2 linked regions of the Pelagicoccus sp. SDUM812003 genome follow. The protein of the gene in region 2 interacts with the protein of the main gene of each other region in a pairwise test. Links are inferred from orthologs where the notes say so. Each region holds a gene or a part of one and is shown on either strand. Other genes may lie near its edges. The genes, in order: QEH54_RS08985 and QEH54_RS17515.

What was found.
Region 1: the proteins of QEH54_RS17515 (region 2) and QEH54_RS08985 interact in binary tests that used the Escherichia coli proteins (3 or more experiments, as listed by UniProt). The link is inferred for Pelagicoccus sp. SDUM812003 from one-to-one orthologs.

Annotation. Positions count from the first base shown.
Region 1 is NZ_JARXHY010000005.1:126,464-133,659, reverse strand. The notes cover bases 2,765-5,639. They hold QEH54_RS08985 (diacylglycerol kinase family lipid kinase), read left to right. Parts: upstream 2,765-3,697; coding sequence 3,698-4,582; downstream 4,583-5,639. Other genes in these bases: QEH54_RS08980 (2-dehydropantoate 2-reductase), read left to right, coding at 5,252-5,639; QEH54_RS08990 (glycosyltransferase family 1 protein), read left to right, coding at 2,765-3,652. In the rest of the region: QEH54_RS09000 (LOG family protein), read right to left, coding at 1-1,510; QEH54_RS08995 (FKBP-type peptidyl-prolyl cis-trans isomerase), read left to right, coding at 1,654-2,454; more of QEH54_RS08990, read left to right, coding at 2,510-2,764; more of QEH54_RS08980, read left to right, coding at 5,640-6,154; QEH54_RS08975 (hypothetical protein), read right to left, coding at 6,225-7,196. UniProt on the Escherichia coli protein: In vitro phosphorylates phosphatidylglycerol but not diacylglycerol; the in vivo substrate is unknown.
Region 2 is NZ_JARXHY010000014.1:105,054-111,704, forward strand. The notes cover bases 1-2,901. They hold QEH54_RS17515 (citrate synthase), read right to left. Parts: upstream 2,152-2,901; coding sequence 850-2,151; downstream 1-849. Other genes in these bases: QEH54_RS17510 (VC0807 family protein), read left to right, coding at 25-759; hisH (imidazole glycerol phosphate synthase subunit HisH), read right to left, coding at 2,309-2,901. Outside these bases: more of hisH, read right to left, coding at 2,902-2,932; imidazoleglycerol-phosphate dehydratase HisB, read right to left, coding at 2,973-3,569; hisC (histidinol-phosphate transaminase), read right to left, coding at 3,551-4,645; hisD (histidinol dehydrogenase), read right to left, coding at 4,642-5,937; QEH54_RS17540 (hypothetical protein), read right to left, coding at 6,040-6,651.

The sequences.
Region 1 (7,196 bases), on a different replicon or contig from region 2:
GTCCCATCACGCCTTCGCCTCCGCCGGTGAGGATGCCCACGTTGGTGCCGAAAAAGTCGATCATGCGCACCACCAGTTCGCTGATGTGGCGCTTCTGGGCATCGCTCATCTCCAGGGCCGAGCCGTAGAACGCCAGAATGGTGCAGGCTCGGAACTTGTCGACCTCCTCCTCTCTGATGAAGAATCCATGGTCGTTTTTGTAGGTGTGCAGGTAGAGATCGTTGAGCCGAGCGCTGTGCCAGTAGACCTTTAGGCCGAGCTGGTCGTAGGTCTCCAAATGGCTGTGGGCCTCGTTGGAGAGGAAGAACTCCTGCAGAGGCGTGGCCTTGCGGAAAACCAGGTTCTTGAGCTTGAGCTTCCGTATGTTGGCCAGGATCTCGATGTGTTCCGTGAGGCTGGGGAAGTAGTCGAGCACTAGAGTGTCGGCGTCCGCGTCGCCCTTGCGCAAGGCTTGAGTGACCGTGCGGAAGCCGAAGTTTCCATTTCGGGCCACCCGGGAGATCTCGTCCTTTATGGCGTTGTCCGCTCGAATGAGAATGCTCTGGTTTTCCGTGCGGGCGCTTTGTCCGCGCAAGGAGATTTCGGTGGTCGGTCGCAGGCGGTCGAAGTGCTCCTTGGGCTTGTTGTCCAGCTGGCGGTAGACTTTGTCGAGGTTCGAGAAGAACACCAGACGCTGATCGCGGAGCTCGGCGGTGCGATTCGGATCGTATTGGGGCGCTCGATACACCTCGATGGAAACGACTGGATTGATCACGGGTTGATCGCTGCGGTTGTAGATCTCGAGCACCACGTTGGAGCCGAAGGTCTTGACCGGGTCGAGCAGTACGGCGCCGGAGTGCAGGCCGAAGTTTCCCTCGCCGCGATTGAGTACCACGTAGTGCTCCTTTAGATACATCGAGCAACTGGTGAGCACGCCTGATTGCGGCTCGAGCGAAACGACCGAAAGGTCCTCGCGCACCTGCACCTTGTCTAGGAAGGTTCGTGGCAGGTAGCCTTTCACCAGGCGGAGGTGGTCGAGCTCGGTGACGGTTTTCGGAAGGGTGTAGCGTACCTTGTGCGGGGTCAGGAATACTCTGCCGAAGCGGTCGATGGAAGTGGAGTTGGGTAGCTTTATGCGATTGTCCTGCAAGGCCTGCCAGATCTCGTCCGAGCTGAGCTTCTGGCTTTCCGGAGCGTAGAAAAGCCGGCCTGCGGGGACGCCGGTTTGCACTAGGTTGTGGGCGTAGGCGGAGCAGGGAAACTCGGTGTCGTAGACGAACGCCTCGGCGCTAAGGATGAGCCGGTCCTTGTTGCGACGCGGAGCTTGAGTGGCGTAGATCTCGATGCCGATTCGAGCGAGGGAGCTGCGTTCCGTGAATTGGATCTTCGCCAGTCGAGGCGAGACGAAATCGATTTCGCGAGCGTCTCGTAGTTTGAAAGTGATCGTCAGATCGAGCACCGACGAGCCTTGGCGGGATTTTGCGGTAGTGATGATTCCATCGTCGCTGATCCAGAAAGTTTCCTGCTTCATGAAAGTGGGTTAGGGTGGGTTCGGGAGTGGGTCTAAAAGGATTTTGGTGATTTACAATTGAACCCATTTCTCTAGGACTGCAAGCACAGCCCCGGGGGCAGCGTTCGTTTCCCCTTTATTAATCGATTGATAACAAGTCTCTTATGAAAAAGCTCCTAGCCTTCACCTCTCTGTGCCTCCTTGGCGCGCCGCTCTTTGGCCAATTGGCTGACATGATCGAACTTCCTGAGGGAATGGGGGCGGAGGACCAAATGTCCTACAGCGACGAGGAGCTGCTGAAGACTTGGGGATGGCTTCTGGCCGAGCGCTACAACCTCAAGGCTTTGGAACTCTCGCCGACTGAGATCGATGCGGTGGCGGAAGGAATGATCGACCATGTGCTAGGCGACCAGCCTGCCACGGACATCGGCGAATCGGGTCTGGCGATTCAGGAGTTTTTCGCCAAGCGCGAGCAGCGCTTGATGGAATCCGTGCTGCGCGAAAACCGGGCCAAGGAACAGGCGTTCTTCGATCAGCTGGTGGGATTGTCCGACGTGCAGTCGCTTGTATCCGGCCTGGCCTATCAGATCTTGCGCCCTGGCGACCCTCAAAAGAAGCCCGAGCCCACCGACATGGTGATCGTGCACTACGAAGGGCGGTTTCTGGACAATCAGATTTTCGATTCCACTGCGGGAAGAGATCCGGCAGCCTTCCAGCTCAATCAGGTCATCGATGGTTGGACCCAAGGTCTGCAGCTCATCGGAGAAGGTGGCAAGATCAAGCTCTACGTGCCCGCGAAGCTGGCCTATGGCGACGAGCTTCATGGGTCGGTGCCTCCCGGCTCGACTCTGGTCTTCGAGATCGAACTTTTGAAGGTAGGGCTCCCGGAAGAAGCGGGAGACGTGGATGCTCAGGGAGCTCCTCTGGCGAGCGAGCCGCAGGCCACCACCGCTCCGCAGGAGTAGGCAGGCCGGCTCTGCAGGCGAAGACGGTCGAGATGTGGCAAAGGGGAGTGCGTCGATGAAGCTTGCTCTCGTGACCGAAACGTTTCCCCCCGAAGTCAACGGCGTATCCATGACCTTGGGACGTCTCTGCGAAGGTTTGGCCGCTGAGGGGTGGGAGATCATGGTGGTCCGCCCGGTGCAGGAGCACGAGGAGGTGGATATGCCAAGCGAAGAGAAGCCTTACGAGGAATTCATCGCAGCTGGGGTCCCCCTCCCCGGATACAACGCCCTTCGAATGGGCGAGCCCGCTGGCTTCAGCCTCTATCGCATTTGGAAGCGGTCTCGACCCGATGTGGTACACGTGGCCACGGAAGGCCCGCTCGGCGTGGCGGCCCTGATCGCGGCTCGACTGCTGAAGATCCCGGTAAGCTCCACGTTTCACACCAACTTCGATCAATACAGCGATCACTATCGCATCGGCTTCATCCAGCGTCTCGCCTCGTCCTATCTGCGCTGGGTGCACAATCGCTGCGACGTCACTTTGGCTCCGACGCGCCAAATGGCTGATGAGCTCGCCAAGCTCGGCTACCGCAACACCGGCGTGCTGTCACGTGGAGTGGATACGGAACTGTTTCGCCCTGATCGACGCGATGAGAGTTTGCGACGCGAATGGGGCGTGCCTGAGGATGGAAAGGTGGTGCTCTACGTGGGACGAGTGGCCAAGGAGAAGAACATCGATCTGGCCTTCGCCGCTTTCGAGAGCTTGCGCGAGGACTTTCCCCACGATCGCATGGTGGTGGTAGGCGGCGGCCCGGAGCTGCCTCGCCTGAAGCGCAAGTATCCGGAAGTTCGCTACGCGGGAATGAGGAAAGGGGAGGACTTGGCCAGGCACTACGCCTCGGGCGACCTGTTTCTGTTTCCCAGCGTGACGGAGACCTTCGGAAACGTGGTCACCGAAGCCATGGCTTCCGCTCTGGCGGTCTGCACCTATGACTACGCAGCCGGCCGAGAGTATATCGAATCGGGCCGCAATGGCATGCTCGCTCGATTTGGCGACGCGGAGCATTTCGTCGCCCAAACCCTAGCCCTGCGCTGCCTGCCCGAGCAGGAGCTCGCCTCGGTGAGATCCGCCGCCAGCGAGACGGGAAAGGGCATTAGCTGGAAGCGGGTGGTGGAGAGTTTTCAGCGGTCTTTGCGGGCCGTTGCGAGCGTTCGCTGAGTAGGGAGTTGCAATTTAGCAAGTAAGCCGTTTGAGGAGAAGGGCATGGGCAAGGAACTCGCTATCATCATCAACCCCATCTCGGGGAAACGAGAGAAAGGGGTGGTGCGTCGAGAGCGGGTGGAAGCGTTCTTGGCGAGCCACGGACTCGAAGCCGATGTATGGGAAACGCAATACGCCGGGCACGCACCTGAGCTTACCAAGGCGGCGATCGCAGAGGGCGCCAAGCGCGTGGTTGCGGTAGGAGGCGACGGCACCATCAACGAAGTCGGGCGAGTCGTGGTGGGCACTGGCTGCGAATTTGGATTGGTTCCCATGGGTTCGGGAAATGGTTTGGCTCGCCACCTCGGACTGCCGCTCAACTTTCACAAGGCCCTTCACCTCGCGGCCCTAGGCGCGTCCATCCGCGTGGATACCGGCGAGGCCAACGGTCACCCGTTTTTCAACGTCATGGGCATCGGCTTCGACGCGGAGGTCGGACGCCGTTTCAACGAAACCCAAGCCCGCGGTTTCGTCTCCTATATGAAGGAAGGACTGAGAGCCTTTCGCGACTACCGCTCCTCGCGCTGCGACATCGCCTCAGGCGGTCAGCTGCAAAGCCTGCGGGCCTACATCGTGGCGGTCGCGAATTCCTCGCAATACGGAAGCAACGCCTTCATCGCTCCGGACGCTTCGCTCACCGACGGAAAGCTGAACCTGGTGGCGATCACCGACCCGAACTTTATCAGTTTCTTCGTGCTGATCTGGCGCATGTTTCGCAAGAAACTCTACCTGAGCCCACGCGTCACCCCGATCTGCTCCGACAATTTCGTGCTGACGATGCCGGAGGCGGGATTCTTCCACGTCGATGGGGAAATTTTCGAGTGTCGCGGCGAGATGACCATCAAAGCCTGCCCGAAGTCGCTCAGCATCGTGGCGGTTTCCTGCTGATTTTGGTTGAGTTGGCTGCGGAAATACCCGTAATCCGCGACCGTCCACATCGGCTCGACCTTGGGCTGGTTCTCGCCCGAAAACCATTGTGAATAACTTGAGAGTAACTGAGCGAGCCCCATGGGACTGACACAGTTACGGAGCTGTTACGCCACGTGGCGATCGCTCAGGCTGAAGGCGTTCCTAAGGAACTTTCTTTAGTCTCCATCAGGCGAAAAACGAGGTCGGTCGCCTTTTACATTTTTCTCCGTTCCTGGGCTTGCTTGGTTCCGATTTCGCGTTCTGGGCAAAGGCAGCGGTACGAACACCTATTTGTTTTTGTAAGATAATGATAAACAGCTGCTTAAATGGGTATACGTGTGAACTCGATTTCCTAGAGTTACCTACTGTATAAGGGAAAAGCGCTTAGGTGAGTCGATTTGTAAAAAAAGCCGCTCTTGAAGCGGCCTTGGACTGAGTCCTTTTACGTGTCAATTCAACGAAATCCAACGAATTTCGGTTAGGGAAATAACCTCAGGGATACCGCTAGCGCTTTCTGTTTCCAGCTCGTGCCGAAAGCGGGGAAATAACTTGTGAAGAACGCTGGTTGTTAACCCTGTTTCGAGCTCTCAGGGAATGTCACTATACAGCGCGCTTGCCATCTGAGAGCAGCGCGAGAGGCTCGATCGCATGAAGATAGCGATCGTGGGCTCGGGAGCCATAGGACTATATTACGGAGCGATGCTGCAGCGGGCCGGTCACGAGCTGCATTTCCTTTTCCGCAGCGACTACGAGGCCGCTCGGCGGGATGGGGTGCGCATCGTGACGCCTAGCGAGGAGTTTCAGCTGGAGGTGAACGCCCATCGGGACACTGGCAGCATCGGGATTTGCGATCTCGTGGTGATCGCTCTGAAGGCGACTTCGAACTACGCCCTGGCGGATCTGCTGCCGCCGTTGGTGGGCGAGAAGACGCAGCTGCTGACCTTGCAGAACGGATTGGGAAACGACCGGCTGCTCGGCGAGCTGTTTCCCCGCAATTCGGTCTTCGGAGGCCTTTGCTTCGTGTGCCTCAATCGCATCGCCCCTGCCGCTGCTCAGAATTTCATGCCCGGCTCGGTCAGCATCGGAGCCTACCGGCAACGCGGCGACGGCGAGGTGGAAGCTTTGGGGAAAGCGTTCGAGGCCGCTGGCGTGAAGACGCGGGTGGAGGCCAATCTCGCTTTGGTGCAGTGGAAGAAGCTGGTTTGGAACGTGCCCTTCAACGGTCTCACCGTGGCCGCAGGCGGAGTCACGACCGATGTGATCGTGCAGTCGAAGGAGCTTTTGGAGGAGGCTCGGGCGTTGATGCTGGAGGTCATTTCCGCTGCGGGAGCGCTTGGTTTGGAGATCGATTCGAGCTTCGCCAACAAGCAGATCGACGTGACGATCCCCATGAAAGCCTACAAGCCTTCCAGCATGATCGACTTCGTGGAAGGACGAGCGGTCGAGGTGGAGGCCATTTGGGGCGAGCCCTTGCGGCGCGGCCAGGAGGCGGGCGTTTCGATGCCCAAGCTGGAGCTGCTGCACGGCCTGCTGGCCTGCATTTGCAAGTGAGGCGGCGGATGCGGCCACGATCTGAGCGGGGCCCCGGCAGGCAGAGTCGCCTAGACGTTTAGCGCAGCGGTCAGGTCGATGACATGCCTCGGTACAGATCGACTACGCGTTGGCTCTGCTCGCGGCGGGCGATGTCCAAGGTGGCTTTGGAAATCTTGAACTGCTGAGAGTCGCCCGGCGTGTTGCGGCAGTGCTCGAGCAGCACCGCATAGAGCAGCTTGAAGGCGTCTCGGGGCTGGTGCATCTGGTCCAGCGCGTCGATCAGGTCGTGGCTGTCCACGTCGTCCTCGAAGAGTTCGTCGAGCGGACGGGCCTCGCTCGGGCTGCAGCGCTGGCAGTTTTTGAAGCGCCAGTTGCAGAGGTCGTAGAGGGAGGTGCCGGTCCACTTCAGCGGGTTGACGAGATTCTGCTTATCGAGCCGGGCCTGTCGTTTGAATTCCGAATCTTCGGCCAGGAGCATTTGACTGAGTTCGATGGGGAGCAGCATCTTGATGCCGATGCGTTCCTGCTGAAGAAATTTGTTGTTTAGCATAGGCCAAACCAGCTGCTTGATGCGCTTGGCGTCTCCGCTGACCAGCACCGGCTCGTCGACGCGATCGACCAGAGCGATGAAGCTGGTGTATCCGAAGTCGGCCAAGATGCCCAGCAGCCGGCCGGTCAGGTCGTAGCGGCTGTCCTGGTCGTCCTTTTTCGGGATCGGCTGGGAGGCCAGCTCGTTGTCGCCCATGTCCCAGAGCTGGCGCGTGGCGCTGTCGGGTTCACGAGCCACGGTACGGATCTCCCTCTCGATCTGCTTGCCGCGTTTGCGGTTTCGCCAAGCTCGTTTCAGCCAGAGAAAGCCGAGCAGGATGCCGCCGGCTCCGCCGCCGATGGCCGCTAGGAGCCAACCCCAGTGGGGGGATTCCAGGAAACGCCAGCCGAGGGCTCCGACCACTCCGGCGCCCAGAAGGAGCACGGTGACAAAGCTGTGCCCTCCGCGGTCCAGACCCGAGCCCACCCGCAGCAAGCGGAGCAGGCTGCTCCAGCGGTCCAGCGCTCTGCC
Region 2 (6,651 bases):
GACGCAACCAAAGCTTCAAAGAGAATGAGCGACGACGCACCCGCCAGCACCACCAAGCAAATACCGAAGAACGAGAACTTTCTCGCCAACATCGTCTGCAACCTCGTGCTGCCGATTCTCTGCTTGAAGAACCTGAGCAGCGAGGATCGTCTCGGCCCGGTACTTGGTCTGGTCGTGGCCCTGGCCTTCCCGATCGGCTACTTTTTCTACGACTTCGCGAAGCGACGAAACTACAACATCATCTCCATCTTCGGATTCCTCAACATCCTGCTCACCGGCGGGATCGGCCTGATGGCCGCGGAACCGAAGTGGGTGGTGATCAAGGAGACCGCCATGCCGCTCATGATCGGCGTGCTAGTCCTCGCGACAGCGAATCGCAAAAACTCGCTGCTGAAAACCTTCCTCTTCAACGAAGCCATTTTCGACATCGACAAGATTCGCAGCCATATCGACACCGACGAAAAGCGCTCCACTCTAGAGGGACATTTCAAAGTGGCGAATTGGCTGCTTGTATTCAGTTTTCTGATAAGCGCTCTGCTCAACTTCATCCTCGCTTCCATGATCGTAAAAAGCCCTGGCGGCACCGAGCAGTTCAATCAGGAGATCGCCACCCTGACCTGGGTTTCCTGGCTGGTCATCACAGCGCCAACCATGGCGATTCTCATCTACGCCCTTTGGCGGTTGATAAATGGCTTGAAGGGCCTAACCGGACTTAGCTTCGAAGGCCTGCTGCACGAGCACCACGTGAAGAAGGACTGAGCAACTAGCGCCAACGCCTTCAGTCCAAAAAAAGGCGACTCCCTGCCGAGAGCCGCCTTTCCTGAAATTCGCCTTTTACCGAGCTTTCGCTTAGCCGCGATCCGCGATCGGCACGTAGTCGCGAACGGCCGGGCCTTGATAGACCTGGCGGGGGCGGCTGATTCGTCCTTTCGGGTTGCTGGAAACCTCCATCCAGTTGGCCACCCAGCCTGGCATGCGGCCGATGGCGAACATCACGGTGAACATTTCCACCGGAATGCCGAGGGCTCGCATGATGATGCCGCTGTAGAAGTCGACGTTCGGATAGAGGTTGCGAGAGATGAAGTAATCGTCAGCCAGCGCAGCTTGCTCGAGCTTGCGAGCGATGTCCAAACAGGGATCGCTGATGCCGAGCTTGTTCAGCAGCTGATCGCAGGCCTTGCCGATGATCTTGGCGCGTGGATCGAAGTTCTTGTAGACGCGGTGACCGAAACCCATCAGGCGGCGATTGCTTTTGCCGCTCTTGGCCTCCTCGATGAACTTGCTGCCGTCGTCGCCTTCCGCATGAATGGCTTCCAGCATCTGGATGACCGCGAGATTCGCTCCGCCGTGCAAAGGTCCCCAAAGAGCGGATACGCCTGCGGAGATGGAAGCGAAGAGATTCGCTCCCCCGGAGCCCACCATGCGCACGGTGGAGGTAGAGCAATTCTGCTCGTGGTCCGCATGCAGGAGCAAAATGAGATTCAGAGCGGACGCCTGGATGGTATCGCGAGGATACTCGTCGTACGGCTCGGAGAACATCATGTGCAAAAAGTTGTCGCAGTAGCCGATGTTCTTTTTCGGATACATGATCGGCAGACCTTGGCTCACGCGATAAACCGCCGCAGTGATGGTGCGCACCTTGGAAATGGCGAAGGCCGCCGCCTTCTCGAAATTTTCCAAGTCCGTGGCGCGATCGTTGGTGGCCAGATGCGGATAGAAGCAAGCCAGCGAATTCATCATGGCCGCCAGGATCGACATGGGATTCGCGGAGCGCGGGTAGCCTTCGAAAATGCGGTGCATGCGCTCGTCGATCGCCGCGTTTTCTGAAATGAGGTTCGAGAAGTGGGCCCGCTGCTTCTTGGTGGGCAGCTCTCCGTTGATGATCAAATAGGCGCTCTCGATGAAGTCAGACTTCTCCGCCAGCTGCTCGATCGGGTAGCCGCGGTAGCGAAGGATGCCTTTTTCCCCGTCGATAAAGGTGATCTCGCTCTGGCACGACCCTGTGTTGCCGAAGCCCTCGTCGTAAGTAATGTAGCCGCCGCTCTTCGCACGCAGGGTACGCAGGTCGACCGCTCGCTCTTTTTCAGTGCCCTCGATGATCGGAAAGGACAGCTCTTGATCGTCTATTTTGAGAATGGCTTCTTTGCTCATTGTCAGGAAACTCGGAGTTGCAAGTTAGGCGTTGGCGGCGAATCAGGAAATCCTAATTCAAAGAAGACCAACTAATTACCCCGACATGCGGGTCATGTAAAGTATCTGCTACCGACTTCGTAACTATTAGCTTTTCTGTTCGCTGTTTTCAGTTGGCCTAATCACACGAAGCCACGAAGTTCGCGTAGAGCTGCAGCCCATTCCGCTGGCTCTTTTCGGGGTGAAACTGACTGGCGAGCAGGGAGCCGACCGCTACGGAGCTGGTGAAGACGCCATCGTAGTCGGTGGTGGTCAAGGTGATAGATGGATCTTCCGGCAGGATATGGTAGCTGTGCACGAAGTAGAAGCGGTCCGTTTCGGGATCGAGCTCCTCCCAGTACGGGGAGCCTTCCTGCTGCAGCTTCGCGAAATTCCAGCCCATGTGCGGGATTTTAAATCCTGGACGCGACTTGAAGCGCACAACCTTTCCTGGCAGGACGCCAAGCCCCGTCACATCGTCTTCTTCCGAATGCTCGAACAGAGCCTGGAGACCGAGACAAACGCCCATGAAGGGACGCTGCTCCTTGACCCAGCCACGGATGAAGTCGTCGAAGGCCGCGGTCTTGAGGCCGTCAACGCAGTCGCGCAGCGCGCCCACGCCCGGCAAGATAAGCCCGCTCGCTTCTCCGACTTGCTCTGGACGAGTCACGATACGCGGCTGGGCGCCGATCTTCAGCAAGGCGTTTTCCACGCTGCGCAGATTTCCCATGCCGTAGTTGATGACAGCAATGTCTTTGCTCATCTCGAAAAGTCTTAGGAGTTAATCAGAGTTCGGGAACGCTCTAAAGCATGCCCTTGGTCGAAGGAAGCCGTCCTTCCATGCGCGGATCGATACGCGAGGCGGCATCGATCGCTCGCGCCATGCACTTGAAGATGCTCTCCACGATGTGGTGCGGCTCTTCGCCATACTCCAACTCGATGTGCAGGTTCGCTCCCAGACTGTTGGAAAAGCCTCGGCAGAATTCCTTGATCAGGATGATGTTGAAATCGCGCACGTAGCTTGTCGGAGCGGACACCTTGTAGGCCAGGTAGGGCCGGTTGCCCAAATCGATGGCCACCCGGGTGAGGCACTCGTCCATGGGCAGGATGAAAAAACCATAGCGCGTGATGCCCGACTTGTCGCCAAGCGCCTTCTTGAAGAGCTCGCCTAAAACGATGCCAACATCCTCCACGGTGTGGTGGTAGTCGACCTCGATGTCTCCGTCCGCCTTCACCGTGAGGTCGAACAGTCCATGGCCCGCGAACAAGGTAAGCATGTGGTCGAAGAAAGGGATGCCAGTCGCGATGTCCGCTCTGCCCTTTCCGTCGACGTTCAGCTCTGCCGCGATACGGGTTTCCTTCGTATTGCGCTCGAGGGATGCTATGCGTTCTTCAGCCATTTCGATATCGTTTCGCTCACGTGGAGCATCTGATCTTCGTCGCCCACACTGATACGCAGGAACGACGCAGTCAAGGGGCTGGACGGGAAATACCGCACCAGTATCTTGCGCTGCTTGAAGTATTCAAAAAGCCCTTGCGCCACTTCCGGACCCGTTTCCCCAGAGGCGTTCCGTGGCTCGACGAACAGGAAGTTGGATTGGGACGGATAGCAAAACCAGCCCAATGCTTCCCACTCCGCTCGGTAGAAGTCGCGGGTGCGCTTCACCTTTCCCACCACCGCCTTCAGGTAGCTCTGGTCTCGAAGGGCCGCCAGGCCGCCAGCCTGAGTGAGTCGATTGACGTTGTAGCTATCTCGGACGCGATCGAGTATATCGACAACCGAAGGATCCGCCATGGCGTAGCCTAGTCGCAAGCCCGCCAATCCGTAGGATTTGGAGAAGGTGCGCGTGACCACGAGATTCGGGAAGCGCGAAAGCAGATCCACGGCAGTCTCCTTCGCGAAATCCGCATACGCTTCGTCCACCACCACTATGCCATCGAAGCCTTCGATCACTTTGGCCAGCTCCTCGTTGGAAAAGCCGACACCAGTCGGAGCGTTGGGCGAAGTGATAAACAGGATACGCGCATCGAGCTCGATCAGCTCATCGATCGGCAACTCCATGCTGCGATCGAACGGGAGCTCCACCACGCCGGAGTTTTGAATGCCACAAAGAACTGGATACAAACTGTAGCTCGGCATCAGATAGCCGGCGGCTTTCTCGCAGGCGAACGCTCGCACGAGGAGGTTTAGCAAGTCGTCCGACCCATTTCCAAAAATCAACTGATCAGGAGAAAGCCCGTGCAAGTTTGCTGCCGCTTCGCGAAGCGCCATGCTGCGAGGATCTGGATACAAACGCAGAGCATCTCCCATTGCCTCTTTCAAGGCTTCGTCCACCATCGGACTAGGTGGATAAGGGTTCTCGTTTGTATTCAGCTTAACCCAACCCGTTCCTTTCGGTTGAAATCCGGGCGTATAGGCGTGCAGCTTGCGAACATGCGACAACGCGTATTCAGAAGGCGAATTCAAAGCGCTCATGAGCGCCTTTCTAAGCGTACCGAGACGGAACGTCCGTGCGCATCCAAACCTTCCATACGAGCAAAAGCCTCAACGGCGGAAGCCGCCTTTCCAAGAGCCGCCTTGCTGTACTTCACCAAGCTCGACCGACGCATGAAATCGCTGATCTGCAACCCGCTGTAGCACTGGCCGGAGCGACCGGTCGGCAGCTCGTGACTGGGCCCTGCCACGAAGTCTCCCAAAGCCGTGGCAGACCAGCCGCCTTGCATGATGGCTCCTGCAGTCGTTATGGATTTTATCAGCTTGGAGAATTGCTTTGGATCGACTTCCAGCTCCATGTGCTCGGGGGCGACGTAGTTCGCGACCTTCGCCGCGTCTTCGTACGTATCCACGATCACAGACATCAACCCGTCCTTGAGAACCGCCTTGATGGCGTCCTTACGCGAAAGGGTTTTCATCTGCTCGCGCATGGCGGCTCGGATCGCTTTCGTCTTATCCTTGGAAAGACTGACCAGAAAGATCTTTTCGCGGCCGGAGCCGTGCTCCGCTTGAGCGAGCAGGTCCGCGGCGACGAATTCGGGATCGGCATGATCGTCCGCGATCACCAGCAGCTCGCTGGGGCCGGGCAAAAGATCAACTCCGATCGTACCATAAACCTGTCGTTTAGCTTCCACCACAAAGGCGTTGCCCGGACCGTAGACCTTTAGCGCCGGCTTGATCGTTTCCGTTCCGTAAGCCATCGCTCCCACCGCCATGATTCCGCCAAAGCGATAGGCTTCCGTCACACCGGAGAGATACATCGCAGCCAAGCAGCCGTCGTTTACCTTTCCTTCTGAATTGCAGGGCGTGAACGCCACGATCTCCTTCACCCCGGCCAGTTTAGCGAGGGAAGCTGTCATCACCACCGTGGATACAAGATCGCGCGGGATGTAGAGCCCGACTCGACCAAGCGGATAAAAGCGCTCGCCGATCGTCGCTCCGTGGGCGTTTTTCGCGGTCCAGGACTTGGGCAGCGCGTGGCGATGAAACTCGGTCACGGAAGCGACGCTATGCTTGATCGCATCGACGTCGCTTTTAGGCAAACGCTTCACCGCCGCCTTCATTTCAGCGCGGCTGATTGGAAACTGTTCGCTCTTTAGGGAAACGCCATCGATGCGGCCGAGCGCTTCTGCGACGCCGGCATCGCCCTTGACGCGCACGTCGTCCAGCACCGATGAAACAGCGTCGACGATGCTTTTCGGAACGGAAGAGGTTTCGCAAAACGCTTCGAGCTTTCCCCAGAAGGTTCGTGATTTGTAGGCCAAGTCTGCCATGGCCTCACTTTTGCAAGGGCGCAGCTCGCTTGGCAAAGACAATTTTGGCGCCTCGCTACTCGCGAAGGCGCCTGAAAAAATTGGAGACTGGGCTCGGGAGCGCTACTCGGTCAGCACTGGCACGTTGAAGCGATCCGTATCGAAGCTTTCGTTGATGTCGATGGATGTGTAGGTGATCTCGATGGTCTGCACTCCGAATTGAGTGATGAACTTGGCCACCAGCTTTTCCGGGAAGCGAACTCCGTCCACCCACTGCTCACCGCTGGTGGTCATGATCGCGCCGTTCTGATTGATCATGTGAACCACTTCGCCCGTCTCCCTGTCGATGTAACGATGGAAGCCGCGACTGCGTCCGTGGGCATAGTACAGCACCACCAGCTCGCGACCATCGATGGTCTCCGTGCCAAGATATTCAATACGTCCGTTGCGCACCGGCGGCGTATTCAAAAAACTCAGTGTATCCGCCACCGTCGCCTGCATGGCCCGAAGCTCCTGCAGCTGGTAGATGTTGAGAGTCCAGGATCCCGGCTGGTCCACACGTTCCACCTTCTGCCATGCTTCCGTACGATTGAGCGTGGAGGTCTCCTTCTGGTTCCCAATCACCGATATGGCCTGGTGATAATTCGGTTTCATGAAGATCGACTCGATCGTGCCCGACTGCCCGTTTCCATAAACCAGCACGCCCTTGTAGTGAATAGACTTCACCGCGTTGAG